Regions from separate parts of the Solwaraspora sp. WMMA2065 genome, predicted to be linked through region 3. Evidence: riboswitches for the same ligand, from Rfam matches in the RefSeq annotation. Region 3 holds a riboswitch; each other region holds the start of a gene.
The links. Region 3 has a riboswitch for cyclic di-AMP ahead of O7610_RS22450 (C40 family peptidase). Riboswitches for the same ligand answer to the same signal wherever they lie in the genome.
Positions count from the first base shown of each region.

Region 1: another riboswitch for cyclic di-AMP. It lies ahead of O7610_RS30430 (C40 family peptidase); the one in region 3 lies ahead of O7610_RS22450 (C40 family peptidase).
Region 2: another riboswitch for cyclic di-AMP. It lies ahead of O7610_RS18845 (coiled-coil domain-containing protein); the one in region 3 lies ahead of O7610_RS22450 (C40 family peptidase).
Region 4: another riboswitch for cyclic di-AMP. It lies ahead of O7610_RS00115 (C40 family peptidase); the one in region 3 lies ahead of O7610_RS22450 (C40 family peptidase).

Region 1 is NZ_CP128361.1:6,729,525-6,733,884, reverse strand. It holds gene O7610_RS30445 (DUF397 domain-containing protein) at 1-183, opposite strand, end outside; gene O7610_RS30440 (helix-turn-helix domain-containing protein) at 431-1,312, shown strand; gene O7610_RS30435 (DUF6232 family protein) at 1,360-1,794, opposite strand; cyclic di-AMP (ydaO/yuaA leader) riboswitch at 2,364-2,501, shown strand; gene O7610_RS30430 (C40 family peptidase) at 2,512-3,471, shown strand; gene O7610_RS30425 (sigma-70 family RNA polymerase sigma factor) at 3,596-4,360, opposite strand, start outside.
Region 2 is NZ_CP128361.1:4,130,011-4,134,370, reverse strand. It holds gene O7610_RS18850 (glycoside hydrolase family 65 protein) at 1-909, shown strand, start outside; gene O7610_RS18845 (coiled-coil domain-containing protein) at 989-2,005, opposite strand; cyclic di-AMP (ydaO/yuaA leader) riboswitch at 2,008-2,144, opposite strand; gene O7610_RS18840 (potassium channel family protein) at 2,402-3,079, shown strand; gene O7610_RS30920 (fibronectin type III domain-containing protein) at 3,763-4,360, shown strand, end outside.
Region 3 is NZ_CP128361.1:4,924,495-4,928,854, reverse strand. It holds tRNA gene O7610_RS22465 (tRNA-Gly) at 1-45, opposite strand, end outside; gene O7610_RS22460 (pyridoxamine 5'-phosphate oxidase family protein) at 192-704, opposite strand; gene dcd (dCTP deaminase) at 832-1,410, shown strand; gene O7610_RS22450 (C40 family peptidase) at 1,571-2,509, opposite strand; cyclic di-AMP (ydaO/yuaA leader) riboswitch at 2,608-2,751, opposite strand; gene O7610_RS22445 (C40 family peptidase) at 3,009-4,052, opposite strand; gene O7610_RS30745 (RNA-guided endonuclease InsQ/TnpB family protein) at 4,339-4,360, opposite strand, start outside.
Region 4 is NZ_CP128361.1:37,379-41,738, forward strand. It holds gene O7610_RS00110 (sigma-70 family RNA polymerase sigma factor) at 230-1,222, shown strand; gene O7610_RS00115 (C40 family peptidase) at 1,347-2,306, opposite strand; cyclic di-AMP (ydaO/yuaA leader) riboswitch at 2,317-2,454, opposite strand; gene O7610_RS00120 (DUF6232 family protein) at 3,024-3,458, shown strand; gene O7610_RS00125 (helix-turn-helix domain-containing protein) at 3,506-4,360, opposite strand, start outside.

The DNA of each region.
Region 1 (4,360 bases), 1.8 Mb from region 3:
TGCACCGGACAGCCCGGCGACGAATGCCGACCAGGCAGCGGCCGAGAATTCCAGGTGCACTCCGGGGTCGGTGGAGTTGCGCACCCCGACCGCCGGGCCGATCTCGGCTACCTCAACGCAGGTCGTCGCCTCGCAGCGGCGACTCTTACGCCACGCCGGACCGGCAGTGCTGGTCACAGTCACCCAGACTCCTTAATAAGGATAAATCAGTAAATTTGCCATCAGAGCACGCAGGCAATCGGGCGGACTGTACCAGTTCTCGATCTTGCTGACGCGACTGGGCGACACCGGGAAAGCCGGCGGAACCGCCGTCCGGACCATGCGGAGGGGCCGGCCGTCCTTAGCAGACCTGACGGCGGCGGTGTAGCGTGCAACAGGGTGGCAACCAGCCAGGTAGCACACTGCTAGGCACTCCCCCGGAGCGTTTCCCATGTCTGCCCGACACCAGGGCCCGACCATCGGGCGTCGCCGGCTGCGTGCGGCGCTACGCCGGGCACGCGAGGCCGCCGCGCTGACCCAGGACTACGTCGCCGCTCAAATGGACTGGTCGCTGTCGAAGCTGATCCGGATCGAGTCGGGGTCGGTCAGCATCTCGACCAACGACGTCAAGGCCCTGCTGGACCTGTACGGCGTACGCGACCAGCAGCAGGTGCAGGATCTCGTCGAGTTGGCCCGGGCGGCACGACGGCGCGCCTGGTGGAGCGGATACAAGGACCGGGTGCCGGCCGCCTACGCGGCCTACATCGGTCTGGAGGCGGAGGCGTCGGCACTGCGCTACTTCCAGCCGATCAGCTTCCCCGGCCTGCTGCAGACCGAGGAGTACGCCCGCGCGGTGATCCCGGCCGACGGCCCGCACCACGTACCGGCAGCCGAGATCGAAGGACGGGTGCAGATCCGACTGGCCCGCCAGCACGAGGTGCTGTTCGGCGCGGACCCGCCGCAGATCGAGGTGATCATCGACGAGGCGGCGCTGCGCCGGATGACCGGCGGCCCGCGGGTGCTGCGCGAGCAGCTCCAGCACGTGGCGAAGATGTCCGCGGCGCCCCACATCACGGTCCGGGTGCTGCCGTTCACCGCCGGGAGCAACACGGTGCTCGGTCCGTTCGTCATCCTGCACTTCGCCGACCAGGCCGACGCCGATGTGGTGTACGTGGAGAGCGCTCTGGTCGAGGAGGTCATCGACCGGGCCGACGAGGTCCGGCCGTACCAGCATGTGTTCGACCGGCTACGGGCGGAATCCCTGTCGCCGGCCGACTCGGTGGCGATGCTGCACGACCTCGCCCGTCGACTGGACGGGCCGGATGCGGGCTGACCGACGTTGACCAGCCCGCCGACGACCGCCACGGCGGCCGGGCCCGCTCACCGCTGGTCGGGCATCCACGGCTCGATGGTGACCGGCTCGGACAGACCGGCCAGCCGGGACATCTCCCGGGCCCGCATCAACGCCCGGCTCACCTGGCCGTACTGGCGTTCGTCGTCGGTGCTGAACAGCAGCACCAGCAGTCCCTGGTGGCGGCCCCATAGTTCGTACGCCCGCGGCCGCAACCGGTCGCCGAGCCAGGCGACCGCCACCGGCACGAACGCAGCCGCCAGCATGGCGAGGTAGGCACCCGCGCTGACCTCATCCAACCCGCGGGTGTAGCCGACGGTCACCGCGACCGCCGTCAGGGTCACGGCGGTCACCACGATCACCCGGCCGGTGAGACGGTCGCGGGCACCTCGTGCGGTCCGGAGTTCGGTGAGGTCGCGGACGGCGAACCGCCGGCCGGCCACGACGAACCATTCACCGGTCACGCAGATACCGGGCTGCCGGTAGAAGGCCCGTCCGACACTGGGGCCGGACGGGGCGGGTACCGGGGAACCGCGTCGGGGTGGGGTCTGGCGAGTAGCACGCATAGCTGCCTCCGAAGGGCTCGTGCGGCGCTGACCTTGCGGGTCCATTGTGCAAACAGCAAGCTACTCGATGGAAGGTAGTCATTCTGCCACCTAGCAGAATGACGTACGGCAGGCCGCTTCCTGGATGACGAATCAGACCTTCCATCCCCATTTATCCGTATAGCACAATGACAACAACCGCGTAGACCGACTAATGACGCATTATTCGCAGTTGATCAACCGCCCGCCAATGACGACGCACCGCAGTCGACCGATTACACGAAGGCAGGGAGATGTTGCCCAGAGCAGCCAGCCGTCACATCCAGTAACTGTCACCGGGCCCCAGTCAGTTCCATGCCGCGGATCACGATCGCAGCACTTTCCGGGTCGCAACCCTTGCGGCTAAGTTGGACCGGCTGGTCCGGTCGCCAGTCACCGGGAAGCGGTGATGCCGGTCCAGTGCCGCCGAATCGCCGTAGCGAGATTACCTGGCGTTACAGCCAGTGATTCCACGGTCGCGATCCGGGGACCCACCGGCACCTGGGGTGAATCCGCGGTCCACCGCGGTAGGGCGAACTTCCCGCCCGAATCCGTCAGCTAACCCGGTAGGCGGCCAGGAAGAAGGGTTCTGCGTTCTTGTCAACAGCGCGGATTCTGCTGCGCACCCTGATGCTGACCGGCGTAAGCCTCGGCCTGGTGGTACCGGCGACCGCCGCGACCGCCCAGCCGACGGTCAGCGAACTCACGCAGCAGATCGACAAGGAATCCGAAGAGCTGGCCAAGGTCGTCGAGTCGTACAACCGGCTCAGGGAGGAGGCCAAGGCCACCCGGACGGCGGCCGAGGACATCGACGCCAAGCTCGGCCCGCTGCAGGCCGAACTCGCGGCAGCGCAGACCGAGGTCGGTCAGATCGCGGTCAACGCGTACAAGACCGGCGGGTTGAGCACCGCGACCGCCCTGCTCGACGGCACCTCCGGCAGCTTCATCCACCGGCTCGGCACCCTGGACCACCTGGCCCGGGACCGGCAGCAGCGGCTCAGCGAGTTCACCAGCACCCAACTGACCTACCTGGCCGAGCAGGAGAAGCTGCAGGCAGCCCTGAAGAAGCAGGACGCCCAGGTCAAGGAGCTCGCCGACCGCAAGAAGAGCATCGAAGCGGACATCGACGAGCTGATGGACAAGCGGGAACGGGCGTACGGTGCCGCGAGCGAGACCGGCTCGTCGTACACCGGGACCGTACCGTCGGTGTCCGGTGCCGCCGGCTCGGTCGTCGAGTTCGCCTACGGAGCCATCGGCAAGCCGTACGTCTGGGCCGCCAGCGGCCCGAACGGCTACGACTGCTCAGGCCTGACGCTCGCCGCCTGGCGTACCGCCGGCAAGAGCCTGCCGCACAACGCGGCGATGCAGTGGGACGTGGTCGCGAAGATCAACCGTGGCGCACTGCAGCCCGGTGACCTGGTGTTCTACAACGGTCTCGCCCACGTCGGCCTGTACGTCGGCGGTGGACAGGTGATCCACGCTCCCACCTTCGGCCGCACCGTCGAGCTGGCCAGCGTGGACATGATGCCACCGTACGGCTACGGCCGGGTCCGCTGACCCGGTCGCTCGCCCCGACGAACTGCCGACGGCCCGGCATCCGCTAGCGCGGATGCCGGGCCGTCGGCAGTTCGTCGGTAGTCTGTCGGTTCGTCGGCGGGTCAGGTCGCCTGCGGTCAGTTCGTCAGGCGGCCTGCAGCCCTTCTGCCCGGGCCAGCTCCCGCAGCCGGCCCAGTGCCTGGATCTCCAGCTGACGGATGCGCTCCCGGGACAGCGAGAAGCGCGACGCGACCTCGGTCAGCGAGTGCTCCCGCCCGTCCTCCAGGCCGTACCGGGCCCGCATGATGCCGGCGGACCGGTCGTCCAGGTGGTTGAGCAGACCCTCGATCCGCTGCCGCTCCAGCCCGGTCAGCACGATGTCCTCCGGCGACGGGGCGTCGCTGTCGGCCACCAGGTCGCCCAGGTTGGTGTCGCCGTCGTCGCCGACCGGGGTGTCCAACGACACCGTGTCCTGCGACCACCGCACCAGCTCGTGCACCCGTTCGACCGGCACGCCGAGCGAGGCGGCGATCTGCTCCGGCTCGGGGTCCGAACCGAGCTCGCGGGTCAACTGGCGGGCGACGTTGCGCATCCGGTTGACGTCCTCGACAAGGTGCACCGGAAGCCGTACGGTCCGCTCCTGCTGGGCGATCGCCCGGCTGATGGCCTGCCGGATCCACCAGGTCGCGTAGGTGGAGAACTTGAAACCACGCTCGTAGTCGAACTTCTCCACCGCGCGGACCAGACCGGTGTTGCCCTCCTGGATCAGGTCCAGCATCGGCATCCCGGACCGGACGTAGCGGCGGGCGATCGACACCACCAGACGCAGGTTGGCCCGGATGAACAGGTCCTTCGCCCGCTCGCCCTCGACGACCAGCCGCTCCAACTCCTCGCGGCTCACCCCGGCCCG
Region 2 (4,360 bases), 790 kb from region 3:
GAGTACACCGCCGTGGTCGACGACAACATCTACACCAACCTGATGGCGCAGCGGAACCTGCTGACCGCTGCCGACTGCGCGCTGCGCTACGCCGACCGGGCCTGGGTGCTCGGCGTCGACGACGAGGAGACCGCGGCCTGGCGGGACGCGGCCCTGTCGATGCACGTTCCGTACGACGACGAGCTGGGCGTGCACCCGCAGTCGGCCGGGTTCACCCGGCACCAGGAGTGGGACTTCGCCGGCACCCCGCAGGACCACTATCCGCTGCTGCTGCACTACCCGTACTTCGACCTGTACCGCAAGCAGGTGGTCAAGCAGGCCGACCTGGCGCTGGCGATGCACTGGCGGGGCGACGCGTTCACCGAGGAGGAGAAGGCACGCAACTTCGCCTACTACGAGCGGCGTACGGTGCGGGACTCGTCGCTGTCCGCGTGCACCCAGTCGGTGATCGCTGCGGAGACCGGGCATCTGGAGCTCGCCCACGACTACATGGGTGAGGCCGCGTTGATGGACCTGCACGACATCAACCGCAACACCCGCGACGGTATCCACGTCGCCGCCTTGGCCGGGGCGTGGCTCGCGCTGGTCGCCGGCTTCGGGGGGATGCGTGACCACGGCGGGGAGCTGGCCTTCGCTCCCCGGCTGCCGCAGCGGATCAACCGGCTGGAGTTCGCCATGATGTGGCGGGGCCTACGGCTGCGGGTGGCTGTCCAGCACGACGAGGTGACCTACTCGCTGCGCGATGTCGATCAGAACGCCACCGTGGACCTGACCCATCACGGCGAACCGATCACGGTGGCTGCGGACAAGCCGGTCATCCGGGCGATCCCGCCGGCCGGCCCGGTCAGTCCGCCGCCGCAGCAGCCGACCGGCCGCTCACCGGTACGCCGGTCGGCGCGTACCGACTGACAACCTACGTCTCGTGCTGACGACCTGCGTCTCGTGCGGTGCCGGGGCCGGCCCCGGCACCGCACGAGGTGAGGTCAGGTCACAGCAGGGACAGATGTACGTGGTTGGTGTGGTCGCTGTTCGGGTCGCCGCCGGCACCGCTGTACGAACTCCAGCCGGTCGTCGGTGACCAGAACTGCCGGTACCAGATGACGTACAGGATGCCGAGCTTGTCGGCGTTGCGGACCAGGAAGGCGGTCAGGTTGTTGCCGTACAGCCGGTCGTCGCCGAAGGCGTCGCCGCCGAACCCCTGCTGCTGAGCGGAGAAGTCGCAGGCCCGTCCCTTGGGGTGCTCGAACGGTCCGCCGGGGCGGAAGCAGGAGACGAAGCGGGTGAAGCCGGCCTTCTTCGCCTCGTTCAGCGCGTGCATGGTGCGCGGCGTGATGCAGCCGCTCGTGGTGGGGTCGTCCAGGCTGCACGACTGGGACGGCCAGGAACCGTCCGAGTTACGCGGAGCCTGGGCGGCGACCGGCGAGGTGGCCGAGACAAACCCGTTGGTGGCGACCGCGCCGACCAGTTGCAGGGCCTTTTCGGCCTCTTTCTTCTGGCGGGACATCGCCTCGAGTTGCTGTTCCTCGCGGGCCACCTCGGCGTCGATCGCGGCGACCGCCCGAGCGGCCTGTTCGCGGGCCTCGTTGAGCTCCCGGATCCGCTTGTTGTCGTGCATGGCGATCATGTCCAGGCCTTCGGCGCGTTCCAGCAACGTGTCCGGATCGGCACTGTTGAGCAGGACCATCACCGGGGTGATCCGACCGAGACGGTACGAGTTGGAGGCGACCTGGCCGATCTGCGGGGTCAGCGCCGCTATCCGCTCCTCGACTTTTTCCAACTCGAGGTTGAGCTTCAACTGGCGTTTGCGGGACTCGTCGACCGCGGCTTTGGCTTCGACGAAGCCCCGGCCGGTCGATTCGAGCACCTCACTGAGCAATGGCGGGGCGCCTTCGTCGTCCGGATCCTGAGCGGCGGCCGGCGACGCTACGACGAAGCCGGCGAGCAGGGCGGCGACGGCGGCGAGGGCCGCGGCCGTCGGAATCCGCCGGCGGAGGGGTGCGGTCATCCTGTTCCTTTCCTTGGCCGCCGACCGAGTTAGCTGACGGGTTCGGGACGGAACGATCCCTACCGCTGGCGCGGATTCACCCCGGTGGAAACGTGGTTCCCCGGCTCACCCCGGAGGGGTGATTGGGCGGCGGTCACCGCCGGCGCCGGTGGGCGCCGCCTGGCGGAGACCGCGGGCAAGCTTACCGGATCGGTCACCGGCATCAACACCTCGACAATCCTGACTGAGCTGGAATAATCCGTTACCAGACAACGACTTTCGGTGATGTCCACTGTCTGCGTTTGTCGGTGTACGACAAGTCGTGGGACGGGCCGGATATCGCTGCGTCGAGGTTAGCGGCTGACTACAGTGCGTATGAGGAAAAGCGGCAAAGTCCTAGCCTCGGACGGATCCTCGGTGAGAGATGACGATTCCCCGGTCGGGCCGCCGGACGCCGACAGCGTGGCGGTGATCGGCCTCGGGCGGTTCGGTGGTCAGGTCGCCCAGTCCCTGCTCCGCCTCGGCCATCACGTGCTGGGCATCGACGAGCACCCCAAACGGGTGCACCGCTGGTCCGAGCGGCTGCCGAGGGTGGTCGAGGCGGACTCGACCGACGACCAGGCGTTGCGCCAGTGCGGCGTCGCCGACTACCCCCGCGCGGTGGTCGGTATCGGCTCGGACGTCGAGGCCAGCATCCTCACCGTGGTGGCGCTGACCGAGCTGGGTGTCCCGGAGATCTGGGCGAAGGCGATCACCGCCAAGCACGGCCGGATCCTCGCCTCGGTCGGTGCGCACCATGTGATTTTTCCGGAGGCGACGATGGGTGACCGGGTGGCCCACCTGCTGGCCAGCCGGATGCTCGACTTCATCGAGTTCGACGACGGGTTCGCCATCGCCAAGGTCTGCGCCCCGCCGGACGCCACCGGTCGGACGTTGGCCGAGTCCCGGCTACGCCAGCGGTACGGCATCACGGTGGTCGGGATCAAGGAGCGGGACCGGCAGCTGCGGTACGCGGAACCTGAGACGTTGATCCCGCCGGACGCGCTGCTGATCGTCGCCGGGGTGACCGCGGCGGTCCAGCAGTTCGGCCGGTGAACATGGGCGTGACCGCCTCATCACACCTTCATTTCGTGAGCTGATCAGCCGCTGCACTTTCGCAAACTCGTGACTCAGGCTACAGTCCCTGCATGGGAGCGCTTCCATCGATGGATGTGCCCCTGCTGAGGTAGTCGACGCGTGGCGCGGCGATGGCGACATCACCGTGTCAACCGCACAGCTCCCGAGGCTGGCGGCGGGCCAAGCCCGGACACCGCCGCCAGCCCGCGCACCACCTGTCGAGAGGAGGTGGAACCAGAGCCACTCGCGTGGCCCGGCTCCCGCGCGTCACGCACGACCTGGACGCCAAACCGCTCGTGCGTGTTTTGCAACTGAATGGTGGGGACGGGGGTTGCCCTCCCCGTCCCCACGCTAGTCCCCGATTGTTACGGCGGAGAATCGCCGACAAGTCGGGACCGCGACGTCGGTCCGTCCGAGAGTGCTGTCCAGCCTGCCGATGCATCGGCAGGCTTCGTTGTGTGTGTGGGCCTCGGAGCGGCGGCTGAGCTGCCGTGCTCGGTCTGCGGCGACGGTCGGACGCAAGCTCGCTCCACCGGCACCGGAGGTTCGATGCTCGTCGATGAGTAGTGGGCAAGCTCACAGTCGGTCGATCCGCTGGTCCGTCCCGGCGTCCGCACCGAAAGCGAGATGCCCATGCCGCAACCGCCACACCACTGCCGCCGGTGGATCCGGCGCGATCCCGACCACCCCCGGCACCCCGACCGTCGCCGGCCAGCCCGAGCCTGCGCCTGACCATGCCGCCCGGCGACGACCAACCACCCACCGCGCCAAGCGCGCTGACCGCCACCACGATCGGCACCGACTCGGTCACCCTGCGGTGGCAGCCGTCCGCCGACAACGTCTACGTCGCCTGGTACGAGGTGCTGCGGGTCAACCCCGACGGCTCCACCACCCCGGTGGCGACCGCCCCGCAACACCCGCCGACCGGACCGACCGCCCGGGTCGGCGCACTGCAACCGCAGACCGCGTACACCTTCGTGGTGCGGGCCCACGACGACGCTGGCAACACCTCACCACCGACCGAGCCACTGACCGTGCGGACCCAGCCACCTGTGGGGCGCCGAACCGGTCGACCTGGTCCCGCCGGACATCACCGTCGCCAACACGACGTGGAACAGCCGGATCCCGGCCGGCGGCAGCGCACAGCTCGGTTTCGTGGTCAGGTACTCGGCGAGCAACCCGCCGCCGACGACCTTCCTGCTCAACGGCGAGCGCTGCGCGTCCTCGGGTTGACCCTCGTCGAAGACGCGCTGGTGACGG
Region 3 (4,360 bases):
CTGTCAGCTTGGGAAGCTGATGTTCTGCCATTGAACTACACCCGCGAGCGGCCCCACTCTACCCGGTCCGCCCGGTCGCTGCGCAACAGGCCCGGCCGCCAACCGAGCACAGCATGGGGTACGGCTCGGCGCCCGTCGACCGACCGTCAACGGGTAGGGCGTCAACGCGTCGGCCGGTGCCACGCGGCGGGTCAGCAGGCGACCGGGGTCGGCACCGGGTGGGAAACGCTGCCGCTGGTCGGGTCGAGCCAGACCTGGACGGCTGGTTGCCGTGGCGCCGCCGCGTAGTGGCCGGTGCCGCCAGCGCGTTGCGCCACCATCGCCACGTCGACGGTGAACTCGAACAGCCGCCAGTCGACGTGCGGCACGGCCCCGAGATCGCTGGCGAGCCGACCCACCTTGGCCGGATCGGTGACCGGATGCGCCCGACCTGCCAGGTACGCCTCGTCGTCTCTCTCCTCCGGCGGGAACGAGTGCAGCGCGTACCGACCGTCCCGCTCCAGGTCACGCCGCTTCGGCGAGTCGATGATGAAGCAGAACAGCCCACTGTCGGTGATCACCGGGGAGACCGGGTGCACCCGGGGACCACCGTCGGCTCGGACGGTGGCGAGGTAGCCGAGGCCGGGACCGTACTGCTGCATGAGGAGTCGGATCGCCGTGGCCAGGCGGGGCTCGTCGGCTGCGAACTCGGACCAGGTTGCCATGCGGTGATTCTATCGAACATGTGTACGAAGAGATAGTGGGATCGCCCGGCCACGCCGATCCGGGTACGTTCCGGCCAGGACACCGGCCGCACGGTCACACCGGCCGCACGGTCGCTATCGTGTGACGATGCTCCTCTCCGACCGGGACATCGTCGCGGAGACCAAGTCCGGCGGCCTCTCCCTCGAGCCGTTCGAATCCTCGCTCATCCAGCCGTCGAGCATCGATGTCCGGCTCGACCGGTATTTCCGGGTCTTCAACAACCACCTGTACACCCACATCGACCCGGCCACCCGGCAGGACGATCTGACGTCCCAGGTCGAGGTGCCCAGCGGCGACCCGTTCGTCCTGCACCCCGGTGAGTTCGTCCTTGCCTCCACGCTCGAGGTCGTCTCGCTCGGCGACGGCCTGGCCGCCCGGCTGGAGGGCAAGTCGAGCCTGGGTCGGCTGGGCCTGTTGACCCACTCCACCGCCGGCTTCATCGACCCCGGCTTCTCCGGCCACGTGACGCTGGAGTTGTCCAACGTGGCGAACCTGCCGATCAAGCTCTGGCCCGGGATGAGGATCGGGCAGTTGTGCATCTTCCGGCTCTCGTCGCCGTCCGAGCATCCGTACGGGTCGGCGGTCTACGGATCCCGGTACCAGGGGCAGCGTGGGCCCACTCCGAGCCGGTCCTGGCAGCGGTGGCGCACCTGGCCGACCAGCTGAACCGGCTGGGCTGTCGGAGAGCCGACCCATTGGCGGCGGGCAGGCGAAAGGCGCCCTCCCAAGCCGGGGGGAGACATGGGAGGGCGCCTTTCCGGTGGCCGGTGCTGCCGCTTGACGGGGGGATCAGCGACACGCGCCAGGCCATGGGGAGGAGTGAGGTCTAGCCGGGCCTGCCGTAACTGTGCACACTCGAACCGATCTTGCGCATCTGCACCGGTTCGCCCGCCTGGGAGGCGTGCACGATCCAGCCGTTACCCACGTACATGCCGACGTGGGAGAGCCCGCTGTAGTAGAAGATGAGGTCGCCGGGGCGCAGCTGGTCCCGGCTCACATTGGCGGTCACCTGACGCTGCCGGGCCGCGTTGTGTGGCAGTGAGACACCGGCCTGCCCCCAGGCGGCCAGGGTGAGACCGGAGCAGTCGTAGCTGCCCGGTCCTGCCGAACCCCACACGTACGGCTTGCCGATCTGCGCGCAGGCGAAGGTGACGGCCTTGCCGGCCGCACCGCCGGGGTAGGTCGCCGGGCAGGGCGCGGGACGCAGCGAGCCGAGGGTGTTGGTCGAGCCGTACGCCTCCAGGCGCAGGTCCTGCAACCGGTCGACCTCGGCGTCGATCTCCTTGGCCTTCGCCGCCAGCTGGGCCTCGGTACTGGTCAGCTCGACGATCAACTCGTCGAGCGGGGCCTTCTTCGCGGCGTACTCGTTCCTGAGGTCGACGACGGCCTGCACGTCACGGGCCTGCCGGCGGGCGAACTGGTCCAGCAGCTCGAGCTGGTCGGCGAGGTGGGTCGGCTTGCCGTTGGTGAGAATCGCGTTGAAGACCGACGGGCTACCACCCTTGTACGACCGCGCGGCGAACTCGCTGACCCGGTCCATCGCCAGGTCGATCTGGATCTGCAGCGGCTTGATCTTCTTCTGCAGTTCGTCCGCCTGCTTCTTCTTGGCGGCGAGATCCTGCCGTACGGCGTTGTGCCGTTCGATCGTCGGTTCGAGCTCGGCCCAGACCTCGTCAATCTGCGACTCGATTTCGGCGACGGTCGGCTGCGCCTGCGCCGGCGCTCCGACCAGCAGCAGACCGACGCCGGTGGTGGCGGCGATCAACGCGGTGAGTATTCGTCGAGGGTCGTGCGGCGTTCTTCGCCGATGGTCGCGGCTGGACCACCGGAGGTATCGCCGAGGGGCGCTCGTAGCCACCGGACTCCTTCTCCCCAGACCGCCTACCGGGTTAGCTGACGGGTTCGGGCGGAAAGGAGACGCCCTACCGCAGGTGGTCTGCGGATTCACCCCGGGAGTGCCGTGGGTCCCCGGCTCGCCGTCAGGCGGCGATTAGGTGGTGTCAGGTCGAGGTCAACCCGGTTGGTTGACGTCCTCCCGACTCGACGATCCCCAAGGTTAGAGAGCAGCGTTCTCGCTACGCAAGCGAGAACACAGACTATCTCATTGAGTACGCGGACGATTGCGCATCGTGCATAGGCTGCCATCGTTCAAGCGTTCGAATTTTGCTGGGCGGACCGGCCCGTTCAGACCGGTCCGACCGTACGTTCGGCTGGCCAAAGCACGTCACTCAGATTGCCCTGGCGAGCGGGCTGACCTGCTGCGATCAGCCGACCCGCTTGAATCCGGCGAGCGGCATGTTGTCGATGTTCTCCATCTGCACGGGTTGACCTGCGCGTGGAGCGTGCACCATCAGGCCATTACCGATGTAGATCCCCACGTGATGCAGATCACTAAAGAAGAACACGAGATCCCCTGGTCTGGCGTTGGCGCGACTGACCGAACTGCCCTGATTCCACTGAGTTCCGGTGTAATGCGTGAGACTGACACCGGCACTTGCCCAGGCATACTGGGTCAGGCCGGAACAGTCGAACGCGTTCGGCCCGGTGGCACCCCAGACGTACGGCTTGCCGAGTTGTGCACACGCGGTGCGTACCGCGGTCCCGGCGGCTCCACCGACCGACACCGCCGGACACGGGCCGGAGGCACCAGATCCGCCGGTGTAGCCGGTGGACTGGTACGCGGCGTTTCGCGCCCGTTCCAGGCGCTTGATCTCGGCGTCAATGGTCTTGCGCTGCTCGGCGAGCGTCTTGTCCTGTGCCTGCTGCTTCGTGATCAACTCGTCCAGCGTCTGCCGTTCGGCGAGATAGCGGTCGCGGGTCTCCAGAACGGCGGTGATCTTTTCTTGCCGACGCTTGGAGATCCGGTCCAGCACCACGAGCTGATCCGCCAGGCTGGTCGGTGATCCGGTCCGGAGGAGTGCGTTCAGCTCGCTCGACGGCCCGGTCCGGTAATAGCGGTTGGCCACCTCACCGATCTCGTCCGCCGCCAGGTTGGCCTGCAGCGACAGCGGGCGGATCTTCTCGTCGAGCGCAGCCGCCTTCTTCTCGTTGGCCTTGAGCTCGCTGTGCACCTTGTTGTACTGCTCGATGACCGGTTCCAGTTTCAGCCACTGGGCGTCCAACTCGGCTTCGATCTCAGCGAGCGTCGGCTCGGCGTGAGCCGGAACAGCCGGGAAGACCAGTGCGGTTACGGTAAGCAACAGCGCAAACGCGATACGCTGAAGAACTCGTACACGCGGATGCTCTCCGCGTCGATATGGGGACCCACTGTGACGATGGATGTGCGAGTTTGCGAGCGCACGTGCCATTGGCAGCGACTCCTTCAATGGTCGATCGCTGGGGCCTCACGGGCGGGGGTACGGAGGCCGACATCCGCAGCGGTCGGTGCATCACCTTATTGGAAAGCGCGGCGTTCGTTCAAGACCGCCTGCCGTCTCTGCTTCATTGCAAGCAGCTGCTCGTCGCCGCCTGCAGCCGCTGCTTCTCTCGCAGCTACCGTTTCTCCTGCAGGCACCGGGCTGGGCGGTTAGCGTGTTGACTTCCTCCCCGCCCTGGAGGAACGGGGATTCCCTGGGTCGCCCCAGGGGGTTCCTGCTACACCGACGACCGCCCCGTC
Region 4 (4,360 bases), 1.9 Mb from region 3:
GGGCCGTCGGCCGGCCCGACGCGGCGCGGCGATCGAGGAGCCTGGCAGGAAACGCCAATCCCGTTCACAGCAATTATTCAGGCAATCGTGTCAGCTTCGACTCACGAGACGGAATCCCTGACGCGTCTCATCTGTTGTGTAGGTGTCGGCGCCATACGGCGGGGCCTGCCACATCAGGTTCGCCGGATCGGAGGCAGACGTGACGGGGGAGAGGCTGATGGAGATGCGCATCGCAGGTGACAGGGCACGACGTGGGGTTAACGAGGGGACCGTGAGCAACGTGGAGAAGACGATGGCTTTGCGGACCGACGAGGTCGCCGAGGAGCGGGACCTCGTTGGCGTCTACCTGCATGAGATCTCCCGCACGCCGCTTCTCGACGCGGCCCGGGAAGTCGACCTCTCCAAGGCGATCGAGGCCGGCCTGTACGCGGAACACCTGCTGGAGCAGGGTGTGCCGCGGGCCGGGGTGAGCCGCGAGGAGTTGGAGCGGCTGGTCGTCGAGGGCGAGCGGGCGAAGGACCTGTTCATCCGGGCCAACCTGCGTCTGGTGGTGTCGATCGCCCGCCGCTACGTCCGGTCCGGGATGCCGATGCTGGACCTGATCCAGGAGGGCAACACCGGTCTGGTCCGCGCGGTGGAGAAGTTCGACTACGAGCGTGGTTTCAAGTTCTCCACCTACGCGACCTGGTGGATCCGGCAGGCCATCAGCCGGGCGATCGCCCAGCAGGAGCGGACCGTACGGCTTCCGGTGCACCTTGTCGAGGACGTCAACCGGATGCGCAACGTCGCCCGCCAGTTGACCCGCGAGCTCGGTTCGGACCCCGAGCCGGAGCAGATCGCCGCCTCGCTCGGCGTGCCGGTCGAACGGGTGCACGAGCTGGTGCGGTGGTCGCAGGACACGGTGTCGTTGGACACCCCGGTCGGCGACGACGGCGACACCAACCTGGGCGACCTGGTGGCCGACAGCGACGCCCCGTCGCCGGAGGACATCGTGCTGACCGGGCTGGAGCGGCAGCGGATCGAGGGTCTGCTCAACCACCTGGACGACCGGTCCGCCGGCATCATGCGGGCCCGGTACGGCCTGGAGGACGGGCGGGAGCACTCGCTGACCGAGGTCGCGTCGCGCTTCTCGCTGTCCCGGGAGCGCATCCGTCAGCTGGAGATCCAGGCACTGGGCCGGCTGCGGGAGCTGGCCCGGGCAGAAGGGCTGCAGGCCGCCTGACGAACTGACCGCAGGCGACCTGACCCGCCGACGAACCGACAGACTACCGACGAACTGCCGACGGCCCGGCATCCGCGCTAGCGGATGCCGGGCCGTCGGCAGTTCGTCGGGGCGAGCGACCGGGTCAGCGGACCCGGCCGTAGCCGTACGGTGGCATCATGTCCACGCTGGCCAGCTCGACGGTGCGGCCGAAGGTGGGAGCGTGGATCACCTGTCCACCGCCGACGTACAGGCCGACGTGGGCGAGACCGTTGTAGAACACCAGGTCACCGGGCTGCAGTGCGCCACGGTTGATCTTCGCGACCACGTCCCACTGCATCGCCGCGTTGTGCGGCAGGCTCTTGCCGGCGGTACGCCAGGCGGCGAGCGTCAGGCCTGAGCAGTCGTAGCCGTTCGGGCCGCTGGCGGCCCAGACGTACGGCTTGCCGATGGCTCCGTAGGCGAACTCGACGACCGAGCCGGCGGCACCGGACACCGACGGTACGGTCCCGGTGTACGACGAGCCGGTCTCGCTCGCGGCACCGTACGCCCGTTCCCGCTTGTCCATCAGCTCGTCGATGTCCGCTTCGATGCTCTTCTTGCGGTCGGCGAGCTCCTTGACCTGGGCGTCCTGCTTCTTCAGGGCTGCCTGCAGCTTCTCCTGCTCGGCCAGGTAGGTCAGTTGGGTGCTGGTGAACTCGCTGAGCCGCTGCTGCCGGTCCCGGGCCAGGTGGTCCAGGGTGCCGAGCCGGTGGATGAAGCTGCCGGAGGTGCCGTCGAGCAGGGCGGTCGCGGTGCTCAACCCGCCGGTCTTGTACGCGTTGACCGCGATCTGACCGACCTCGGTCTGCGCTGCCGCGAGTTCGGCCTGCAGCGGGCCGAGCTTGGCGTCGATGTCCTCGGCCGCCGTCCGGGTGGCCTTGGCCTCCTCCCTGAGCCGGTTGTACGACTCGACGACCTTGGCCAGCTCTTCGGATTCCTTGTCGATCTGCTGCGTGAGTTCGCTGACCGTCGGCTGGGCGGTCGCGGCGGTCGCCGGTACCACCAGGCCGAGGCTTACGCCGGTCAGCATCAGGGTGCGCAGCAGAATCCGCGCTGTTGACAAGAACGCAGAACCCTTCTTCCTGGCCGCCTACCGGGTTAGCTGACGGATTCGGGCGGGAAGTTCGCCCTACCGCGGTGGACCGCGGATTCACCCCAGGTGCCGGTGGGTCCCCGGATCGCGACCGTGGAATCACTGGCTGTAACGCCAGGTAATCTCGCTACGGCGATTCGGCGGCACTGGACCGGCATCACCGCTTCCCGGTGACTGGCGACCGGACCAGCCGGTCCAACTTAGCCGCAAGGGTTGCGACCCGGAAAGTGCTGCGATCGTGATCCGCGGCATGGAACTGACTGGGGCCCGGTGACAGTTACTGGATGTGACGGCTGGCTGCTCTGGGCAACATCTCCCTGCCTTCGTGTAATCGGTCGACTGCGGTGCGTCGTCATTGGCGGGCGGTTGATCAACTGCGAATAATGCGTCATTAGTCGGTCTACGCGGTTGTTGTCATTGTGCTATACGGATAAATGGGGATGGAAGGTCTGATTCGTCATCCAGGAAGCGGCCTGCCGTACGTCATTCTGCTAGGTGGCAGAATGACTACCTTCCATCGAGTAGCTTGCTGTTTGCACAATGGACCCGCAAGGTCAGCGCCGCACGAGCCCTTCGGAGGCAGCTATGCGTGCTACTCGCCAGACCCCACCCCGACGCGGTTCCCCGGTACCCGCCCCGTCCGGCCCCAGTGTCGGACGGGCCTTCTACCGGCAGCCCGGTATCTGCGTGACCGGTGAATGGTTCGTCGTGGCCGGCCGGCGGTTCGCCGTCCGCGACCTCACCGAACTCCGGACCGCACGAGGTGCCCGCGACCGTCTCACCGGCCGGGTGATCGTGGTGACCGCCGTGACCCTGACGGCGGTCGCGGTGACCGTCGGCTACACCCGCGGGTTGGATGAGGTCAGCGCGGGTGCCTACCTCGCCATGCTGGCGGCTGCGTTCGTGCCGGTGGCGGTCGCCTGGCTCGGCGACCGGTTGCGGCCGCGGGCGTACGAACTATGGGGCCGCCACCAGGGACTGCTGGTGCTGCTGTTCAGCACCGACGACGAACGCCAGTACGGCCAGGTGAGCCGGGCGTTGATGCGGGCCCGGGAGATGTCCCGGCTGGCCGGTCTGTCCGAGCCGGTCACCATCGAGCCGTGGATGCCCGACCAGCGGTGAGCGGGCCCGGCCGCCGTGGCGGTCGTCGGCGGGCTGGTCAACGTCGGTCAGCCCGCATCCGGCCCGTCCAGTCGACGGGCGAGGTCGTGCAGCATCGCCACCGAGTCGGCCGGCGACAGGGATTCCGCCCGTAGCCGGTCGAACACATGCTGGTACGGCCGGACCTCGTCGGCCCGGTCGATGACCTCCTCGACCAGAGCGCTCTCCACGTACACCACATCGGCGTCGGCCTGGTCGGCGAAGTGCAGGATGACGAACGGACCGAGCACCGTGTTGCTCCCGGCGGTGAACGGCAGCACCCGGACCGTGATGTGGGGCGCCGCGGACATCTTCGCCACGTGCTGGAGCTGCTCGCGCAGCACCCGCGGGCCGCCGGTCATCCGGCGCAGCGCCGCCTCGTCGATGATCACCTCGATCTGCGGCGGGTCCGCGCCGAACAGCACCTCGTGCTGGCGGGCCAGTCGGATCTGCACCCGTCCTTCGATCTCGGCTGCCGGTACGTGGTGCGGGCCGTCGGCCGGGATCACCGCGCGGGCGTACTCCTCGGTCTGCAGCAGGCCGGGGAAGCTGATCGGCTGGAAGTAGCGCAGTGCCGACGCCTCCGCCTCCAGACCGATGTAGGCCGCGTAGGCGGCCGGCACCCGGTCCTTGTATCCGCTCCACCAGGCGCGCCGTCGTGCCGCCCGGGCCAACTCGACGAGATCCTGCACCTGCTGCTGGTCGCGTACGCCGTACAGGTCCAGCAGGGCCTTGACGTCGTTGGTCGAGATGCTGACCGACCCCGACTCGATCCGGATCAGCTTCGACAGCGACCAGTCCATTTGAGCGGCGACGTAGTCCTGGGTCAGCGCGGCGGCCTCGCGTGCCCGGCGTAGCGCCGCACGCAGCCGGCGACGCCCGAT